One region of the Enterobacter sp. H2G27 genome, then DNA from elsewhere that is predicted to be linked to it. Evidence: predicted binding sites of a transcription regulator. Region 1 holds the regulator's gene; each other region holds the start of a gene.

Region 1 (2,269 bases):
CGCAACTGGCCCTCGCTGGTGCTGGAGGATACGTCCCGTTCATTGCCCAAGCGTATCACCTGGCTTCTGGACAACCAGCGGCGGGTGGTGGCTCCGGACTGGGAATCGTCGGCGACGTGCCTCAGTGCCGGACTGTGCGTCGCGATGGTGCCCGTTCATTTTGCGCGTCCGCGCATCGATACCGGCGAATGGGTTGAACTGACGCTGGAAAATCCGTTCCCGGACGCGGCCTGCTGCCTGACCTGGCAACAAAATGATGTCTCGCCCGCCATGGCCTGGCTGCTGGATTATCTGGGGGACAGCGAAACGCTGAACCGGGAATGGTTACGGGAGCCAGCGTAGCTGGCCCCGTAAAGGGATTAACGACGGTAGTCGCGGAACGGACCGTCCGCAACGGAACGGCGTTCAATCAGGCGCGGGTGAACTTCAATGGACTGCGACTCTTCGCGCTTGTTGACGATCCTGTCGAGCAGCATATTGAAGGCCGTTTCGCCCAGCGAATCTTTCGGCTGGTGAATGGTGGTCAGCGCTGGGGTGAAGAAGCGCGCGTTACGCACGTTGTCATACCCGATCACGGAAATATCCTGCGGTACGCGCAGACCCAGCTCATCGGCGGCGCAGAGCGCGCCCATGGCCATGATGTCACCCCCGCAGAAAACGGCGGTCGGACGGTGCGGCTGGGAAACGATCTGCTGCATCGCGCGGTAGCCTGATTCCGGCTCAAAGTCGCCCTGCACGATCCAGTTTTCCGGCACGTTGATCAGCGCTTCTTCCATCGCTTTCATAAAACCGGCAAGACGGCCCGCCCCGGTGTTGCGCTCCAGCGGACCCGGGATCACGCCAATCTCGCGGTGACCGCGTTCGATCAAATAACGACCGGCCATATAGCCGCCTTCAAAAGCGTTATCGATAACGGAATCGGTGAAGTCTGCGCGCGCTTCGCCCCAGTCCATCACCACCATCGGAATATGGCGATACTCTTCCAGCATCGACAGCACTGACTCCGGATACTCGGAGCACATTACCAGCAGGCCATCAACGCGCTTTTGCGCCATCATCGACAGGTAGGCACGCTGTTTTTCAATGCTGTTCCACGCGTTGCCCAGAATCAGGGTATAGCCTTTCTGGAAGCAGTTCTTTTCGACCGCTTCAATGATCTCGGCAAAATAGGCCGCTTCACTGCTGGTTGCCAGCAATCCAATGGATTTGGTGTGATTAACCTTGAGGCTACGCGCAACCGCACTTGGCGAATAGTGCAGCTCTTTGATCGCTGCCCAGACGGCGTTGCGCGTCTCTTCCGCCACAAAGCGGGTTTTGTTAATTACATGTGATACGGTTGTGGTGGAAACGTTTGCGCGTTTTGCTACGTCTTTAATTGTTGCCATTAAATGTCACTCCAGACCATATCCTAAGCTCCTGAAAAACTTGAAGGTAAACGTTTGCCTTCTCTCACCCTTATCTCGCAATGTTGAATTGCGGCACGCCGGGAAAACGACACGGGACGTCAGGAGGGGGTCAATGGCCGGTACGCTAATAAATTTAGCGTGGAATTTTGTCCTATCTTGATGAAAAGGGGAAGAGGTAAAGTGGTTATCAGTATAAATCCAGGAAGATTTTTGACGTAATCTGTGCAAAAATGAGCAAGCTCACTTTTCGTGTGGGGATTAAAAGGAGAAAAATTGATGAGTTCCGATCTTAAGTTTTCGCTGTTCACCACCGTTGTTGTGCTGGCTCTGATTGTTGTGGCCGGTCTGACGGCTGCGCTGCACTGATTTACGCGGAGGGAGAGCCTTCTCCCTCCCGACTCCCCGGATTGTTACTTCTCTGGCAAAAATCTTTTGCCATTTTGTTAACTTCTCATTTTTTGTGATTGATGTCATGCTTTCCGCTTCTTTGTTCTGTGTCACCACGTGACACGGCATCCGGAGTTGACGCATGAAAATCAATTTTCCCCTGCTGGCCCTGGCGATTGGCGCTTTTGGGATTGGCACCACTGAATTCTCCCCGATGGGGTTACTGCCCGTCATCGCCCGCGGCGTGGACGTCTCGATCCCCGCGGCAGGCATGTTGATCAGCGCCTACGCTATCGGCGTGATGGTGGGGGCGCCGCTGATGACGCTTCTCCTTTCGCACCGCGCGCGCCGCAATGCGCTGATTTTCCTGATGGCGATTTTCACCCTCGGCAACGTGCTATCGGCCATTTCGCCGGACTACACCACGCTGATGCTGTCGCGTATTCTGACCAGCCTTAACCACGGCGCGTTCTTTG
Region 2 (2,269 bases), 320 kb from region 1:
CGGGGAAAACGCATCCGGGGTTAACATTCGGCGGGCAAAACGAGAACGAAACAACATGCCATTGGCTAAGTCGAGCATCATTCGGTCATGCTCGTCGCAAAAATACCAGCGCCAGTTATCGTCAGGTTTAATTCGCATGTGTCTCTCCCGTCCCCAAACGTCCTGTACTAAAAATGTCCTGTTTGCCGCCTCGTTTATAACACCATTAATAAAAGACTATAATGACTAAATAAGCAACAGTGACGGAATATAAAACAACCAGGGCTGGAAATAAAGCCCTGGTTATCTGATTAAGAGAAAAGATTAGATATGAGTAACGATTTCTTTAATCAGCGGCGGTCCTTTAAAAATAAAGCCGGAATAGATCTGCACCAGCGACGCACCCGCCGCCATTTTCTCGCGCGCAGCAATCACGGAGTCAATGCCGCCGACGCCAATAATCGGCAGACGACCTTTTAATTCCGCAGACAGGGCGCGAATAATTTCGGTGCTTTTTAATTGTACCGGACGGCCACTTAACCCACCCGCTTCGTCACAGTTTTTCATTCCCTGCACGAGGGAACGATCGAGAGTGGTATTGGTTGCAATCACACCATCAATATTATGGCGAACCAAACTGTCGGCAACCTGGATCAATTCTTCGGGAGAAAGATCCGGGGCGATCTTAACCGCGACCGGAACATATTTATGGTGGATCGACTGAAGTTCATTTTGTTTATTTTTAATGGCACTCAGAAGATCGTCCAGCGCTTCGCCATATTGTAAAGAGCGCAGCCCCGGGGTATTGGGTGAAGAAATATTCACCGCAATATAACCGGCATAGGCGTAGACTTTTTCCATACAAATCAGATAGTCATCTTTACCCTGCTCTACCGGCGTGTCTTTATTTTTGCCGATATTGATGCCTAATATCCCGTCAAAATGGGCTTTTTTTACATTCTCAACCAGGTGATCAACACCGAGGTTATTAAAGCCCATGCGGTTGATCAGCCCTTCGGCTTCCACCAGTCGGAACAGGCGCGGCTTGTCATTTCCCGGCTGCGGGCGCGGGGTGACGGTACCGATTTCAATGGAGCCAAAGCCCATCGCGCCCAGGGCATCAATGCACTCGCCATTTTTGTCCAGACCGGCCGCCAGACCTAGCGGATTTTTAAAGGTCAGCCCCATGCACTGCACAGGTTTTACCGGCACATTCTGACGCACCAGAGCGGCCAGCGGCGTTCCGGTAATACGACGTAATTGCTGGAATGTAAATTCATGAGCGCGCTCAGGGTCGAGCTGGAAAAGGGCTTTACGAACGAAGGGGTAGTACATGAACTCTCCTGGATTCCCGGTGTGCAAACCGGGAGGGGATTATGGGCGATCCAGGCGCGAAAGGGAATTGACCTGCGGCAAAAAATCAGCGCAAAACGCAATCGTTTACCTTCCCGTCTATTTCTTATGCACTTTTTCGCATTTTAATTGCAGATAAATCATTTAGTGGAATAACCGTGCGGTGTCACACTCCTGAAAATTGTTATGAATGTTAGATAAAAGCAAACAATTAGTTATAAGGAGGAAGTATGCGCGTCATTACCCTTGCCGGAAGTCCACGATTCCCATCGCGCTCCAGCGCCCTGCTGGAATATGCCCGCGAAAAACTCAATGCTCTGGATGTGGAAGTGTGCCACTGGAACCTGCATAACTTCGAACCTGAAGATCTGCTTTATGCCCGTTTTGACAGCCCTGCGCTGAAAACGCTCATCGAGCAGCTTAACGGCGCTGACGGCTTAATAGTGGCAACGCCCATTTATAAAGCCTCTTTTTCCGGCGCGCTGAAAACCCTGCTCGATCTGCTTCCGGAACGCGCCCTGGACGGCAAAGTCGTGCTGCCGCTGGCAACGGGCGGTACGGTTGCCCATTTACTGGCCGTGGATTACGCCCTGAAGCCGGTACTGAACGCGCTGAAAGCGCAGGAGATCCTCCACGGGGTTTTCGCCGATGACTCGCAGGTCATTGACTATCAACACAAACCACACTTTACGCCCAACCTGCAAACCCGCCTCGATAACGCTCTGGAAACGTTCTGGCATGCCCTTCACCGCAGAGATATCCAGGCCCCGGCGTTTGGTCAGCCTCAAGGAGTCGCACATGTTTAAAACGTTCACCCGTATCGGTCTGGCAGGTCTGATGGCCCTTACCTCGCTGGCCCATGCCGCAGAAACAGCTCCGGAAAGTTTACGCATCGGGTATCAGAAAGGCAGCGTCAGCATGGTGCTGGCGAAAAGCC
Region 3 (2,269 bases), 1.8 Mb from region 1:
GCCGGCACGCGTGCCAGTGCAATACTGTAGCCCAGCGTCGGTGAGAAGGTTCCGCTGGTGATCACGCCTTCGCGATGATTGCCGTCAGCATCGGTAAAGCGCACCGGCAGCTCGCCGCGCAGCACGCCTTTTTCCTTCATCACCAGTCCCACCAGCTGTTCGGTGCCCTTCTCGCGCTGCATCTCCAGCGCTTCACGGCCAATAAACTCACGGTCAGCCGGTTCCCACGCGATGGTCCAGCCCATGTTGGCGGCCAGCGGAGAGACGCCTTCATCCATCTCCTGACCGTAAAGGTTCATTCCCGCTTCCAGACGCAGCGTATCGCGCGCGCCCAGACCCGCAGGCTTCACGCCCGCTTCCACCAGCGCACGCCAGAAATCAGCGGCCTTCTCGTTCGGCATCGCAATTTCGTAGCCGGCTTCACCGGTGTAGCCGGTGGTGGCGATAAACAGATCGCCCGCCTGCACGCCGAAGAACGGCTTCATGCCTTCGGTTGCTTTGCGCTGCTCGTCGTTAAACAGAGAGGCGGCTTTCGCCTGCGCGTTTGGTCCCTGCACGGCGATCAGCGACAGATCGTCACGGACGGTGATGTCGATGGCATAAGGTTCGGCGTGTTGGGTGATCCAGGAGAGGTCTTTTTCGCGGGTGGCGGAGTTTACAACGAGGCGGAAGAAATCTTCAGTGAAGTAATAAACGATAAGGTCATCAATCACGCCGCCCGAGGCATTCAGCATGCCGGTATAGAGCGCTTTGCCCGGCGTCTTCAGTTTGGCGACGTCGTTTGCCAGCAGATAACGCAAAAACTCCCGGGTGCGGCTACCGCGCAGATCGACAATCGTCATATGGGACACGTCGAACATACCGGCATCGGTGCGCACCGCGTGGTGCTCATCAATCTGAGAGCCGTAGTGCAGCGGCATCATCCAGCCATGGAAGTCCACCATGCGGGCGCCGCATAACACGTGTTGTTCGTACAAAGGAGTCTGTTGAGCCATCTTGTCCTCGTTGAAAAATTCACCGTGAAACCCGGTATCGGCCCCGCGTTCGGGCACCGACGCAAACGTTCTCTTTTACCTGAACTTACCACCGAAACCGGCGGTTAACCATAAGGCAAAATGGGTCATCACATTAGCTTATGACCAAAAAACGCTAAAAAGCCTACAGAGTTATTCACTGGAAAAATGCGATTAACCCCGCACAAAATTAACAATGATCTAACATGATTTAGCACATGGTGATATTTCGTGCGGAAAATCGGGCCTAATTTCCGTAACGAGAAAAACGCGACATTAGATTATCTAATGCGAAAAATGACGTGAAATTAGAATATTTCAAACGAGGGAATTTCCCCGGCCAGAGGCCGGGAAAAGAAAGTGTGACAGGGGTCAATACACAAAATCATTCAAGTTGCATCAAGGCGGCAAGTCTGAGAGTCCCCAGGAGCTTACACAAGTAAGTGACTGGGGTGAGCAGACGCGGCCAACGCAGAGGCAGCTTGAAGGATGACGTGTATTTTAACGTAGCCAGTCCGGCAGGTCGTTAAGACCCATCGCCTGACGAAGGAGTTGGGGCTTAACGCCCGGAAGGGTGTCAGCAAGCTTGAGGCCAATGTCGCGCAGCAGTTTTTTTGCCGGATTCGCCCCGGCAAACAGCTCGCGGAAGCCCTGCATGCCCGCCAGCATCATCGCCGCGCTGTGCTTGCGGCTGCGCTCGTAGCGGCGCAGATAGAGATGCTGCCCGATGTCCTTCCCTTCGCGATGCAGGCGACGCAGCTCTTCTACCAGCTCCGCCGCGTCCATAAAGCCGAGGTTAACGCCCTGTCCGGCCAGGGGATGAATGGTATGCGCCGCATCCCCCACCAGCGCCAGACGGTGCGCCGCAAACTGGCGCGCGTAGCGGCCGGTTAACGGGAATACCTGACGCTCGCTTTCAAGCGTGCACAGGCCAAGGCGGTTATCAAAGGCCACGCACAGCGCCTGGTTAAAGGCCTCCGGCGTCGCCTCATGCATCTGCTGGGCTTTTTCCGGCACCAGGGACCAGACAATCGAGCACAGGTGCGGATCGGCAAGCGGCAGGAACGCCAGAATGCCGTCGTTGTGGAAAATCTGGCGCGCCACGCCGCCGTGCGGCTCTTCGGTACGGATCGTCGCGACCAGCGCGTGATGACGATAGTCCCAGAAGGTCAGCGGGATGTCGGCTTTATTCCGCAGCCAGGAGTTGGCGCCGTCAGCACCGACCACCAGACGCGCGGTCAGCATGTCGCCGCTCT

Evidence for each region. The regulator PurR, encoded in region 1, represses purine synthesis genes. The targets are predictions, from matches to a motif close to CANGCAAACGTTTGCNTG.
Region 2: the regulator PurR is predicted to act here: its motif matches at 1,409-1,426, upstream of pyrD (quinone-dependent dihydroorotate dehydrogenase).
Region 3: the regulator PurR is predicted to act here: its motif matches at 1,054-1,071, upstream of gcvT (glycine cleavage system aminomethyltransferase GcvT).

What each region holds. Positions count from the first base shown of each region.
Region 1 covers NZ_JBSVSI010000001.1:1,633,743-1,636,011, forward strand. The annotation lists gene punR (DNA-binding transcriptional activator PunR) at 1-342, shown strand, start outside; gene purR (HTH-type transcriptional repressor PurR) at 360-1,385, opposite strand; gene cydH (cytochrome bd-I oxidase subunit CydH) at 1,683-1,772, shown strand; gene ACW9E7_RS07780 (MFS transporter) at 1,936-2,269, shown strand, end outside.
Region 2 covers NZ_JBSVSI010000001.1:1,317,599-1,319,867, reverse strand. The annotation lists gene zapC (cell division protein ZapC) at 1-138, opposite strand, end outside; gene pyrD (quinone-dependent dihydroorotate dehydrogenase) at 304-1,314, opposite strand; gene ssuE (NADPH-dependent FMN reductase) at 1,563-2,138, shown strand; gene ACW9E7_RS06105 (aliphatic sulfonate ABC transporter substrate-binding protein) at 2,131-2,269, shown strand, end outside.
Region 3 covers NZ_JBSVSI010000001.1:3,483,184-3,485,452, forward strand. The annotation lists gene gcvT (glycine cleavage system aminomethyltransferase GcvT) at 1-995, opposite strand, end outside; gene ubiI (FAD-dependent 2-octaprenylphenol hydroxylase) at 1,515-2,269, opposite strand, start outside.